Linked DNA regions of Alloyangia pacifica. The protein of the gene in region 1 interacts with the protein of each later gene in a pairwise test. Links are inferred from orthologs where the notes say so. Each region holds a gene or a part of one and is shown in the gene's direction. Other genes may lie near its edges.

Region 1 (3,068 bases):
TACGCCTATTTCTTCATCGGCTCCTTCATCGGCGGCGGCCTGGTGCTGAATTCCAGCGTCACCGTCGGCGCGCAGAACAACGCCGGGGCCTTCGGCTCGCTGCGGGTGCCCGCGCCCGGCGGCGGCGAGCTGCCGCTGATCGACGCCGCCTCGCTGCACCCGCTCGAGGCCGCCATCGCGGAGGACGGGCTGGACACCACCGCGCTCTGGACACAGCCTCAGGACTGGCGCGCCTTCGAGCGGCAGATCGACCCTTGGGTCGCGCGCACCGGCGACGCCCTCGCACATGCAATCCGCTCGATCGGCTCGGTCCTGGATTTCGAAGTGGCGCTGATCGACGGTGCCATGCCTCCCGACGTGCGCGCACGCGTGGTGGCGCGCAGCCGGCAGGCACTGGATCGGCTCGATACGCGCGGCATGCTGCCGCCCCGCCCCGAAGAGGCCCGCGTCGGCGCCAATGCCCGCGCGCTCGGCGCTGGCTGCGCCCCGATCTACGCGCAGTATTTCTTCCAGTAGGACCGGCGGGCCCACCCGGACCTCCACAGCCGTGCTCCTCCGGCTCGCGCGGCGCGCAAACTGTCGCACAGGTGTCATGAAATCATCACGCGACTGTTATCCCGTTCCTGTCTGAAGCGCCCGACACCCTCAACCGTGTAACGGGCCCCGCCCTTCAGACTTCGGAGCATCCCTGTCGTGAAAACGATCTTCTCCACCACCTCGCTCGCCCTGATCCTCGCCGCAGGGAGCACTGCCGCGCAGGACATCCCGCAGGCCAATGACGCCTGGTTCACCGCCGGCCAGGAGGCCATCCAGGCCATCATCGACCGCGAGATGAACACCGGCCGCGCCAAGAACGTCATCCTGCTCGTCGCTGACGGCAACGGCGTCGGCACCAACTACGCCACCCGCCTCTTTGCCGGTCAGCAGCAAGGCCAGCTCGGCGAAGAGCACGTGCTGCCCTACGAGACGCCGGACTTCCACAGCGCCCTGGTGAAGACCTACAACATCAACGCCCAGACCCCGGACTCGGCCCCGACCGCGGGGGCGATGAACACAGGCGTGAAGCAGCGCTTCAACCTGATCAACCTCGGCGGCGACGCGATCCATGACGATTGCTCGACCGTGGCCGGCAACGAGTTGACCACCTTTGCCGAGATCGTCACCGGCATGGACAAGTCGGTGGGCGTCATCTCGACCGCGCGGCTGACCCACGCCACCCCGGCGGGCGTCTACGCCAAGACCGCCAACCGCAACTGGGAAGACGAGGTCCCCGAGGGCTGCACCGCCCAGAAGGACATCGCCAGCCAGCTGATCGACCAGATGGAAGCCGGTGTCGTGGACCTCGCCATGGGCGGCGGCCGCCGCTACTTCGCCGGCACCGACGTGACCCTCGACGAGGGCGGCAAGGGCCACCGCCCGGATGGCATTAACCTGATCGAAACCGCCACCGGCATGGGCGCGCAATACGCCTGGAACACCGAGACCTTCAACGGCCTGAGCCTCGACGGCTCCGCGCCGGTGCTGGCGCTCTTCAACGACAGCCACATGGAGTACGAGGCCGACCGCGCCGAGGACGACGAGCCCTCGCTGGCCGAGATGACCAAGGCCGCGATCGAGTACCTCAGCAGCAACGAGAACGGCTACTACCTCGAGATCGAGGCGGGCCGGGTCGATCACGCCAACCACGCCGGCAACGCCAAGCGCACCATGATCGACGGCATGGCCTTTGCCGACGCCGTGGCCATGGCCGACGAGCTGACCGACGACGCCGACACGCTGATCATCGTCACCGCCGACCACGAGCACTCGATCGCCTTCAACGGCTACTGCGGCCGCGGCACGCCGATCGAGGGCCTGTGCTACGACGTCGCAAAGACCGGCGAGATGCACTCGGACGAGCTGGTGCTGGCCGATGACGGCAAGCCCTACACCGTGGTGGGCTACCTCAACGGCGCCGGCTCGGTGCTGACCAAGGGGGAGGGCGAGAACGACTACTCCGGCTCGCGCCCCGAGCTGACACAGGAAGAGGCCACCGACATCGACTACGTGCAGCAGGCGCTGATCCCCAAGTCCTCGGAAAGCCACTCCGGCGAGGATGTCGCGGTCTATGCCAAAGGCCCCTGGGCGCATCTCTTCGACGGCACCATCGAGCAGAACGTGATCTTCCACGTGATGCACCACGCCGTCACCGCCGAGTGATCTTCTTCTGACAGATTTGGCGGGGGCGGACTGTCCGCCCCCGTCGCCGTTCCTGCTCGAAAGCCTCTCGCCATGCTCACCCGCCGAACGTTCCTCGCCTCGACGCTCGCCACCCCCTGTCTCACAGCGCCCGCCGCGGCCGATCCTTTGAAGCTGCGCGAGCTCTACCAGACCAAGGGCCGCGGTCTTTCCGAACTCGCCCAGCAGAGCGCCGGCCAGAGGCTGGAAGTCGAGGGGTTCATGGCGCCCCCGCTCAAGGCCGAGAGCCGCTTCTTCGTGCTCACCAAGATGCCCATGGCCGTCTGCCCCTTCTGCGAGACCGAGGCCGAATGGCCCAATGACATCATCGCGGTCTACGCAAAACGCGTGGTCGAGGTGAGGCCCTTCAACGTCAAGATCGTCACCAGCGGCGTGCTGGAGCTCGGCGCCTACACCGATCCCGACACCGGCTTCGTCAGCATGATGCGGCTTGTCGATGCGACCTACGGCTGAGCCGCCCATGTCCCTGCCCCTTGTTGTCAAGGACCTGCGGCTGCACAGCCCGCGCGGCCGCCTGTTGCTCGACCTGCCTGCCCTCGACGCAGCGCCCGCTGCGCTGATCGGCATCCGAGGCGTCTCGGGTGCGGGCAAGACCACGCTGCTCTACGCCCTCGCCGGGCTGCTGGACCGCGCCGAAGGGTCTGTGCGCTGGGGCGAGACCGAGCTTCTGGCGCTCAACCCAGAGGGCCGCGCCCGCTTCCGCGCTGCCAATATCGGCATGATCTTTCAGGATTTCATGCTCTTCGAAGAGCTTGGCGCGCTCGACAACGCCGCGCTGACCGCGCTCTTCCGCCCCCGTGCCGAACGCGAGGCGTTGCGCACCCGCGCGC
Region 2 (3,440 bases), on another replicon or contig:
CACGACCAGCATCTCGCCGAGGGTGATGTCCGTGCCGTTCACCGTCGCCACGACGGTGTCGGCGCTCAGCGCCTCGGTCTGCTCCGCAGCCTGATCCTGGGCGTGAAGGGGCAGCGCGAGGGTCAGGGCGAGCGCGGCCGCCCCCAGTGTGGTGAGGGTTTTGGGCATCTAGGCGTCCTTCCAGTTGGCCGCCCGCCACCGGGCGGCGTTGACACTTACCAACCTGCCGCTTACATCGCCACAAGGCTCTGCAAGGCCGGTCGTTCCCCTGTGTCATATGGGTTGAGTGCGAGGCGGGCAAGCGGATGCCTCACGCGGAACACGACTTTGTCAGACAGGACAGGCAGGCCACATGCTCGGAATGGGAAAACTCGCGCGGAAGGTGTTCGGCACCCCGAACGACCGCAAGATCAAGGCCACCCGACCTCTGATCGCTCAAATCAACGCGCTGGAACCCGAGTACGAGGCGCTGGACGATGCCGCGCTGATCGCCAAAACCAAGGAGTTCCGCAAGCGCTTTGCCGAGGGCGAAAGCCTCGACGCGCTGCTGCCCGAGGCCTTTGCCAACTGCCGCGAGGCGGCCAAGCGCGCGCTCGGCCTGCGCGCCTTTGATGTGCAGCTGATGGGCGGGATTTTCCTTCACCAGGGTAACATCTCCGAGATGAAGACCGGCGAGGGCAAAACGCTGGTCGCCACCTTCCCGTCGTATCTCAACGCCCTTTCCGGAAAGAGCGTGCACGTGGTGACGGTGAACGACTACCTGGCCCGCCGTGACGCCGAGTGGATGTCCAAGGTGTTCGCCGCGCTCGGCATGACCACCGGCGTGGTCTACCCGCAGCAGCCCGAGGACGAGAAGAAGCAGGCCTATGCCTGCGACATCACCTATGCCACCAACAACGAGCTGGGCTTCGACTACCTCCGCGACAACATGAAGTCCGAACTGGATCAGATGATGCAGCGCGGCCATGGCTTCGCCGTGGTCGACGAGGTGGACTCGATCCTCATCGACGAGGCGCGCACCCCGCTGATCATCTCCGGTCCCAGCCAGGACCGCTCGGACCTCTATGTCGCCATCGACCGGCTGATCCCCGAACTGCCCGAGGACGGCTACACGCTCGATGAAAAGAGCCGCAACGTCACCTTCACCGACGAGGGCAACGAGGCGCTCGAGGACATGCTCCACCGCCGCGGCATCCTGCCCGAGGGCCAGACGCTCTACGACCCGGAAAGCACCACCGTGGTGCACCACGTCAACCAGGGCCTGCGCGCGCACAAGCTTTACACCCGTGACAAGGACTACATCGTCCGAGACGGGCAGGTCGTGCTGATCGACGAATTCACCGGCCGGATGATGGCCGGCCGCCGTCTGTCGGATGGCCTGCACCAGGCGATCGAGGCGAAGGAAGGCTGCCAGATCCAGCCCGAGAACGTCACCCTCGCCAGCGTGACCTTCCAGAACTACTTCCGCCTTTACGACAAGCTGTCGGGCATGACCGGCACCGCGCTGACCGAGGCCGAGGAATTTGCCGAGATCTACAAGCTGGGCGTGGTCGAAGTGCCGACCAACCGGCCGATCGCGCGGATCGACGACGACGACAAGGTCTACCGCACCACCGCCGAGAAATACGCGGCGATCACCGAAGAGATCAAGACGGCGCATGCGAAGGGCCAGCCGGTCCTCGTCGGCACCACCTCGATCGAGAAATCCGAGCTGCTCTCGCAGCTGCTGAGCAAGGCCGGGCTGACGCACAATGTGCTCAACGCCCGCCAGCACGAGCAGGAAGCGCAGATCGTCGCCGACGCCGGCAAGCTGGGCGCGGTCACCATCGCGACGAACATGGCTGGCCGCGGCACCGACATCAAGCTGGGCGGCAACTTCGAATTCCTCGTGATGGAGGCCATCGCCGCCGATCCCGAGGCCGACCCTGAAGAAATCCGCGCCCGCATCGAGACCGAGCACGCCAAGGCCGAGGCCGAGGTGAAGGAGGCCGGCGGTCTCTTCGTGCTGGCCACCGAGCGCCACGAGAGCCGCCGCATCGACAACCAGTTGCGCGGCCGTTCGGGCCGCCAGGGTGACCCGGGTCGCAGCTCCTTCTACCTGTCGCTCGAAGATGACCTGATGCGCATCTTCGGCTCCGAGCGGCTCGACAAGGTGCTGACCAAGCTCGGCATGAAGGAAGGCGAGGCGATCATCCACCCTTGGGTGAACAAGTCGCTGGAGCGCGCGCAGGCCAAGGTCGAAGGCCGCAACTTCGACATCCGCAAGCAGCTGCTGAAATTCGACGACGTGATGAACGACCAGCGCAAGGTGATCTTCGCGCAGCGTCTGGAAATCATGGAAGCCAAGGATCTCTCGGAGATCGCAGAGGACATGCGCCACGAGGTGATCGACGAGTTGGTCGAAACCTATGTGCCCGCGAAGGCTTATGCCGATCAGTGGGACATGCAGGGTCTTTACGCCGCGTGCATCGAGAAGCTCGGCATCGACCTGCCGGTCATCGCCTGGGGCGACGAAGAGGGCGTCGACGCAGAAACCATCCGCGAGCGCATCGAAGAGGCCACCGACAAGCAGATGGCCGAGAAGGCCGAGGCCTTCGGTCCCGAGACCATGCGCCAGATCGAGAAGCAGGTGCTGCTGCAGACAATCGACACCAAGTGGCGCGAGCACCTTCTGACGCTCGAGCACCTGCGGTCGGTCGTGGGCTTCCGTGGCTATGCGCAGCGTGACCCGCTCAACGAGTATAAGAACGAAGCCTTCCAGCTCTTCGAGTCGATGCTGGAATCCCTGCGCGAGCGCGTGACCGAGCAGCTTGGCCGGGTGCGCCCGATGACCCAGGAAGAGCAGCAGAAGATGCTGCAGCAGATGGCCGAACAACAGGCGCAGCAGCAGAAGCTCGCCGAGCAGGCGCATGCGGTCGGCCCGAGCGAGAACGCGGCCGTGCCGGAATCGCACGAGCCTCTGGTCGACGGCTTCGACGAGAACGAGCCGGCAACCTGGGGCAATCCGAGCCGCAACGATCCCTGCCCCTGCGGCTCTGGCAAGAAGTTCAAGCATTGCCATGGTAGCCTCGCCTGATCAGGCGCCGCTGACATCGCAGACCGACTTTCCGGGGCGGGCCCGGGGCGCCTATGCCCCGGGCCCGCCCCGATGACTCCTCCGCACTGCCGCAACCATGCCTCTTTTGAGACTCAGATTGTTTCCGGTACGAGTTCAGTTGTCGGGGACGATCATGGGACGGATCAAGAGCTACAGACTTGCAATTATGACCCTCAGCGCGGCCGTCATCATCGGCTTCGCGATGCAGCAGCTCGACGCCCGCGGCCAACGCGCCGGGGCCATGCAGATCGCCCAGATCGAGGACACCTCCTCGGTCCGGCTTCCAGAGCTTCCCGCTGATCGCGCCGCCGAGGCCAGCCTGCCTGCGCCACAGAAAATCCGC

What was found. The genes of interacting proteins can lie anywhere in the genome.
Region 2: the proteins of CEW88_RS15090 (region 1) and secA interact in binary tests that used the Escherichia coli proteins (3 or more experiments, as listed by UniProt). The link is inferred for Alloyangia pacifica from one-to-one orthologs.

The regions. Positions count from the first base shown.
Region 1 is NZ_CP022190.1:450,098-453,165, reverse strand. Bases 43-2,946 are described here. They hold CEW88_RS15090 (alkaline phosphatase), read left to right. Parts: upstream 43-693; coding sequence 694-2,199; downstream 2,200-2,946. Other genes in these bases: CEW88_RS15080 (ABC transporter ATP-binding protein), read left to right, coding at 2,699-2,946; CEW88_RS15085 (hypothetical protein), read left to right, coding at 2,272-2,691; CEW88_RS15095 (ROK family transcriptional regulator), read left to right, coding at 43-516. Also shown: more of CEW88_RS15095, read left to right, coding at 1-42; more of CEW88_RS15080, read left to right, coding at 2,947-3,068.
Region 2 is NZ_CP022189.1:526,745-530,184, reverse strand. The notes cover bases 1-3,276. They hold secA (preprotein translocase subunit SecA), read left to right. Parts: upstream 1-352; coding sequence 353-3,076; downstream 3,077-3,276. Other genes in these bases: CEW88_RS02565 (translocase), read left to right, coding at 3,231-3,276; CEW88_RS02575 (peptidylprolyl isomerase), read right to left, coding at 1-168. Outside these bases: more of CEW88_RS02565, read left to right, coding at 3,277-3,440. UniProt on the Escherichia coli protein: Required for protein export, interacts with the SecYEG preprotein conducting channel.